Regions from separate parts of the Halobacillus shinanisalinarum genome, predicted to be linked through region 3. Evidence: riboswitches for the same ligand, from Rfam matches in the RefSeq annotation. Region 3 holds a riboswitch; each other region holds the start of a gene.

Evidence for each region. Region 3 has a riboswitch for cobalamin ahead of metE (5-methyltetrahydropteroyltriglutamate--homocysteine S-methyltransferase). Riboswitches for the same ligand answer to the same signal wherever they lie in the genome.
Region 1: another riboswitch for cobalamin. It lies ahead of MUO14_RS22615 (acyl-CoA dehydrogenase family protein); the one in region 3 lies ahead of metE (5-methyltetrahydropteroyltriglutamate--homocysteine S-methyltransferase).
Region 2: another riboswitch for cobalamin. It lies ahead of MUO14_RS11020 (ABC transporter substrate-binding protein); the one in region 3 lies ahead of metE (5-methyltetrahydropteroyltriglutamate--homocysteine S-methyltransferase).

The regions. Positions count from the first base shown of each region.
Region 1 is NZ_CP095074.1:4,558,753-4,561,024, reverse strand. Features, by position in the region: gene MUO14_RS22615 (acyl-CoA dehydrogenase family protein) at 1-1,306, opposite strand, end outside; cobalamin riboswitch at 1,477-1,675, opposite strand; gene MUO14_RS22610 (ribonuclease H family protein) at 1,826-2,272, opposite strand, start outside.
Region 2 is NZ_CP095074.1:2,241,455-2,243,726, reverse strand. Features, by position in the region: gene MUO14_RS11025 (CBO0543 family protein) at 1-243, shown strand, start outside; cobalamin riboswitch at 441-623, shown strand; gene MUO14_RS11020 (ABC transporter substrate-binding protein) at 771-1,757, shown strand; gene MUO14_RS11015 (FecCD family ABC transporter permease) at 1,750-2,272, shown strand, end outside.
Region 3 is NZ_CP095074.1:3,346,740-3,349,011, forward strand. Features, by position in the region: gene MUO14_RS16610 (hypothetical protein) at 88-423, shown strand; SAM riboswitch class I at 512-623, shown strand; cobalamin riboswitch at 701-895, shown strand; gene metE (5-methyltetrahydropteroyltriglutamate--homocysteine S-methyltransferase) at 1,038-2,272, shown strand, end outside.

The sequences.
Region 1 (2,272 bases), 1.2 Mb from region 3:
TGTACTGTCGATTCTTGTCCTTATGGATCTCATTTGCTGTGTCCATCGTAGTCACTTGTGATGAATTAAATTTTTTAATTAAGATTTTTGAAATCGTTAGACGATTAATCTCATTTGTTCCTTCAAATATCCGGCTGATCCTGGCATCACGATAAAGCCGCTCGACTTGATATTCTTCCATATATCCATAACCACCGTGAATTTGTACAGCTTCGTCAACAATGTTGTCTAACACTTCTGAGCTATATACTTTGTTCATGGCACATTCCATGGCATACCCTGAATTTTTCCCGTTACTATCATTATTCTCGTCGCGGTCTTCCATGGCGTCATCTAAAAAACCAGCTGTTCGATAGGCAGCACTCTCAGCTCCGTAAATAGAAACGGCCATGTTGGCAATCTTCTCTTGAATCATCGTAAAGTCAAGTAACGATCGATTAAACTGTTTCCGTTCTTTTGAGTATTGAGTAGTCAACTCAAGCGATTGTTTTGCGGATCCAATATTTGAAAAGGCAAGCTTTAGGCGGGCCATGTTTAAAATGTTTAAGGCAATCCGATGCCCTTTCCCTACGTCCCCCAATACATTTTCTTTAGGCACGGATACATCCTCAAGAATCAAAGTTGCTGTGGAAGACCCTTTGATTCCCATCTTCTTTTCTTCCAACCCAATGGATACGCCATCAAACGATCGTTCGACGATAAAGGCGGTCATTCCTTCCTTGGTTTTAGCGAAGACAACATAGACATTCGCCACATGAGCATTTGTAATCCATTGCTTTTCTCCATTCAACACCCAGGCTGATTCTTCATCCTTCCATATCGCACTGGTACGTGCATTTAAAGCATCCGAACCAGCACCCGGCTCCGTCAGGGCATAGGCGCCAATCCATTCCCCAGCAGCTAATTTGGGTAAGTACTTCTGTTTTTGTTCTTCTGTACCAAAATAAATGTAGGGCAAAGTGCCTACTCCAACATGAATGTTAAACGAAACGCTGAATGAGCCCCCATACCCCATCTTTTCCGCCACAAGTCCAGAGAGTTTTTTATTTAAAGAAAGACCGCCATAGGACTCCGGCACTTCAATACCAAGCAGACCTAGTTCTCCAGCTTTTTCAAACAGCTGGCAGGCAACTTTATAATCATGCTTTTCAATAGACTCCAATTGAGGGGCAATTTCTTGTTTCACAAACATTTCTGTTGTTTTCGATATCAAATCTTCCTCGTCCATGAAATCTTCGGGTGTAAACACACCCTTTCCCATTTCATAGGGCATAAAATTCCTCGAATGAACTTTTAGATCTTCCATTCTTACACTCCCATCTGAATATCATGCGGCTGAAAAAACGGCAATAAAAAAACAACTTCCCGATAGAAGTTGTTAAGTCACGAAAGATTACTAAAATAGACATGCTTATCCACATTGAAAAAGCATGCTTCCTTTTGTCGCCCTTAACACCCCCTATCCTCGTAGGTATTGATGTTTGCTAAAAACAGGCAGGTCTCCTGGCTTAAGGTCATCGCTCCTCGAACCTTCCCATTTCCATGTTCCATGAAAACAGTGGTTTTTTCGAATCGCTCCCAAATACAGTTGCGGGACAGCGTCGGAATCTAACCGAACTTCCCTTTTAAGCAGATAAATAAGTTCTTTATCCGCACCTGTTTTTACATCGTATTTAGTTTCATGTAGAGTATATCACCACTTTCAAAAATTGGCAATTGTTTGAAAGTAACCTACTAGTAGTAAACTGTTTCTGGGTAATGAGATACCCACCCTATCTTCAGAATTCAGAAGTGCGGTCTTTTTTGTATAAAGCTTCATAGTAAATTATTCTTCACGATTTGTCTCTATTGTACTCGTTATTTCAATTTCTTTTAGGGCTTGTGATGCTAGTCTGTCCGCTTCCCGATTCCCTTTTCGTGAAATAAGTTCATAATCTGGATGAATGCCTAGCTGCTTCAATTTACTTTCAACTCTGTCAGCCCATTTTGACAATTCTTCTTCCAAACACGGCCATTCTCCATTTAATTGGTTGATAACAACCTGGGAATCACCGACAAATGTAACAGGCAAGTGATGGACCTTTAAAAGCTCTAATTCTTGTAATCCGAGATGAAGGGCAGCATACTCCGCCTCGTTATTTGTATCAAGTTCTTCAACTAAGGCGTTTTTGCGCAGCCGAAATGATTTTCCATTTTGTTCATAATAAATGGCACAACCTAAACCTGAATTTGTTGTGTCTAGATCAAAACCACCATCAAAATAAACGGTTAC
Region 2 (2,272 bases), 1.1 Mb from region 3:
TTCTTCATGACCTCCTATATTGCTACCGTTGCAGGTGTTATAGTTGTTGAGGAAAAAATGATCGATTATCCTGTCAACCTATTCAGTCAATATTTTAGTTCTAGTCTGTTATATGAAATGATCCTTGTTCCAATCGTTTGTATTTACTTTTATCAAACAACTTTTCACTCAAGCTATTCGCGTATTGCCTTACAATGCGCCATCTACACTTCTATTCTGACTTTCAATCGAAGTCCTTCTTGAAAGGTATACTGAATTAGTTGAGTACTATACGTGGACCTGGGTGTACACATTCATTAGCGTTTTCTGTATAATTATGTTGATCCGTTTCCTTATGAATGTAATCAACCATGTTGTTACATACCATAAGGAAGATATTTGACAAAAAAAGTCTAAAAACCAAGCATTTTTTCATAATCTTTAGTAGAATGGTAGATAGTTGAATAGGGGAAGAAACAGGCGTGATGTCATTCATCACTTAATAGGGAAGTTGGTTGAAATCCAACGCGGTCCCGCCACTGTATTTGCGAGCAACCTGCACGATTCCACTGTGTGAAAAGCATGGGAAGGAGCAGGGAGCAATGACCATAAGCCAGGAGACCTACCTGTTTTTCTCACCAATACCTACGCGGATAGGAGGTGTATAGTAAAAAAGGAAGCTGTCGTGTATGTGCTTTAGCGTCATTGCAAAATCCTTTTGTGTACACATCATCATTGCGGGATGTGTTTTTTTGTGCTCAAAAATTTTTTAATTTATGGGAGAGATAAACTTGAAACGACTATCAAATTACATATTTATACTTCTGATGACGATCGGTTTGCTAGTAGGTTGTGCAAGCAATGAGAACTCAAGTCAGCCAGAGGAAAGCATGAGTGATACAACTACAGAAGAAACCCAAGGTCAAGAAGGAACGACTTACCCTCTGACCGTAGAAGATTCTGCGGGTAATGAAGTGGTTCTGGAAGAAGACCCTGAACGAATTGTTTCATTGATTCCAAGTAACACAGAAATTGTGTTTGCCGTTGATGCAGGAGAACAGGTTGTCGGGGTGTCAGATCACGATAACTACCCTGAGCAGGTCAAGGAGATTGATAGAGTTGGCGGGATGCAAATTAATACCGAGAAAGTTTTATCATTAAAACCTGATCTCGTTCTTGCGCACGGTTCAAGTGCTCATAACTCTCAGGCTGCGCTTGACCAAATTAGTAATGCGGGGATTCCGGTCTATGTTGTGAAGAACGCCTCTGATTTTAAGGGTGTTTATGAAACGATTCACTCGGTGGGTAAATTGGTAAATGAGCAGGAGAAAGCGGACAGCATTGTAACTGGAATGAAGGATAAGCTTAAAGGAATTAAGGAAAAAGCCTCTGAGATCAAAGATCCTAAAAGTGTATTTGTAGAAGTGTCTCCGGCTCCGGAAATTTATACAACTGGAACGGGTACATTCATGCATCATATGCTCCAAGCGATCAATGCAGAGAATGCTGCTGCAAACCAAGAAGGATGGGTGAAAATGAATGAGGAGGCCATTATTAACTTACAGCCAGATGTCATCATTACAACCTATGGCTATTATACAGAGAAACCTGTAGAAAAAGTGCTTTCTAGAGAAGGCTGGGAAGAAGTACCGGCAAACGAGAAGAAACAGGTATATGACGTTCACTCTGATCTTGTTACACGTGCGGGTCCACGTTTGATTGAAGGGATAGAGCGGTTGGCTGAAGCTGTTTATCCGGAAACGTTCGGTGATGAATAAACCGTTAGCTTATATAGGAAGCGTAATCATTTTAGTAGGTGCATGGCTGGCAGGAGTGGCTGTTGGCAGTGTACCTATTCCGCTTCCTGTCATCATTGGGGCGATAGCAGAAACGATAAGTCCCTATCAATCAAATATTGATCCTATAAACATCAGTATTATTGTGGATGTTCGCTTGCCACGCGTCGTATTAGCTGGTTTAGTGGGTGCATCACTAGCTATAGCCGGGGCTTCTTTTCAAGGTCTACTACAAAATCCGCTAGCTGACCCTTATACCTTAGGTGTATCTTCGGGTGCGTCTGTCGGAGCAGTGTTGGTTCTGTTTGTGGGATTTTCTTTACCGGTTTTCGCCTCCTTCACACTCCCCATTGTCAGCATCTGCACGGCAGTCCTTACACTGCTCTTCGTTATTGGATTTGCACGCATGCTTGATCGAACACTTTCTATCGAGACGCTCATCTTGACAGGGATCGTCATGGGATCTTTTCTCGGCTCGGTTATTTCTCTCATGATTG
Region 3 (2,272 bases):
TTCTCATCGAATTCTTAGTTTATTCTAAGGAAACTATCAGTATCATTTTTTAACATAGAAGGTAAATGTGAAGGAGGAATGTTTTAAATGAAAAAGACAATCTTGATTGCGCTGAGTATGCTATTCCTTGCAGCTTGTGGAGGCAACGATGGGGTGAAGGCAAATGAAAACACAGTAAAAACAGAAACAGGATCAGCTAATCATGAGAATCTAAAAGAATTTGAAGAAAAGTCTATTTGGCAAAAACATATTAATTTAGAAACGCATTCGATTCAAATAATGGAGGATAACTCGCATAAACGCGTGGCCCTTTTTGAAAATGAACAGGGAGAAGAGATGTACAAAAGTATTTTCATAAAAAATACAGAGAGACTGAAAATTATTCAGTTTGATGAGGGTTTACTATATAATGACATCATTTAAGGAAAGCGAACTATATTTTATCTTTGTCAGAAAACATTGACAGTTATCTCACCTCATGCTAGTATGCCTTTAACCAACTAAATTAAAACTCTTATTCAGAGAGGCGGAGGGACTGGCCCTATGATGCCCGGCAACCTGTCAGCGTTTAGTCGTTGATAATGTGCTAATTCCAGCAAAGCAAATGCTTTGGGAAATAAGAGGGGTGCGTATGTGTAAGCCTCTCTAAATATAGAGAGGCTTTTTCTTATTTCAATACACATACATGCATAGAAAACTAAATACCGTTGATTACTCAGGTGTTGTAACTTATTCAACTTAAAAGGGAAGCTCGGTGAAAATCCGGCACGGTCCCGCCACTGTAAATGGTAGCTACCTGCAGAAGTGTCACTATCTTTTTGTTAGAAAAGGGTGGGAAGGCGCAGGGGAGTGAAGATCATGGAGTCAGGAGACCTGCCTGAGACAATGCACTAAACCTACGAGGTATAGGGAGGTGTTATGAGCGTAACGTGTTCAGGCTGTTTCCACAGTTTGAATTTGCCAATGCTGCATGACCATCTCTCTTAAAAAGGGAGATTTTTTTATTAGTCTACAAAACTTAAAATGGAGGAATGAAGATGACGAAAGTATTAAGTTCAACGATTGGTTATCCAAGAATAGGCGAAAAGAGAGAGTGGAAAAAAACCCTAGAACAGTTTTGGAAAGAAAACTTAACTAAAAGTGAATTTTTGTCTGAAATGGAGAATTTGCGTACAAACGATCTACAAAAGCAACAGGACATCGGTATTGATCTCATTCCTGTTGGTGACTTTAGTCTTTATGATCATGTGCTTGATACAGCAGTTATGTTTGGTTTTATACCTGACCGTTTTCAACACAAGGGTGGGGAAGTGCCAATAGAATTGTATTTTGATATCGCTCGAGGTAATGATGAAGCGGTGGCATCTGAAATGACAAAGTGGTTTAACACAAATTATCACTACATTGTGCCTGAGATTGAATCGGATGCCCAGCCAACACTAACGGAGAATCGGCTGTTACATTACTTTTTGGAAGCTAAAGAAAAACTCGGAATCATAGGAAAGCCGGTTATACTGGGTCCTGTTTCATTTTTGAAATTGGCGAAGGGTTATGAGAAAGAGGAATTTAAAAATCTGCTGAAAAAACTTGTCCCCCTATACATACAAGTTCTTCATGAGCTAGAAAGAGCTGGTGCCGAATGGGTGCAGGTGGACGAACCTATCCTAACAACGCCGATGACCAAAGATGATATACAGTTATTTAGAGAAGTATATGACTCTATGCAAAATGGTGTTTCAAGTTTAAAGATCCTTCTCCAAACGTATTTTGAATCCGTTGATCATTACAAGGAGGTCGTTTCCCTTCCAGTTGCCGGGATAGGCCTTGATTTTGTCCATGATGAGGGAGCCAATCTAGATTCATTGAAGAAGCACGGTTTCCCTAGAGATAAATATCTGGCTGCCGGGGTGATTAACGGCCGAAACATTTGGAGTGAAGATTTAGACACAAAATACGCACAACTTGAACATCTCCTTTCGGAAGTTGAAAAAGATCGACTTATCGTACAGCCTTCTTGCAGTTTGTTACATGTTCCAGTAACTGTAACCACCGAACAGGACTTGGACCCTGTCATAAAAAATGCGCTGTCATTCGCTGACCAAAAGCTTGAAGAAGTGACAGTGTTAGCAGAAGGGCTAAATGATGGTAGGCATACGATTGAAAAAAATATAGAAGAACGTACACGGTGTATTGAATTACTATGGAAGTCTTCCAGTAGAAATCAAGCAGACGTTCAAAAGGAAGTAGAGTTATGGAAAGATATTGAACCAAA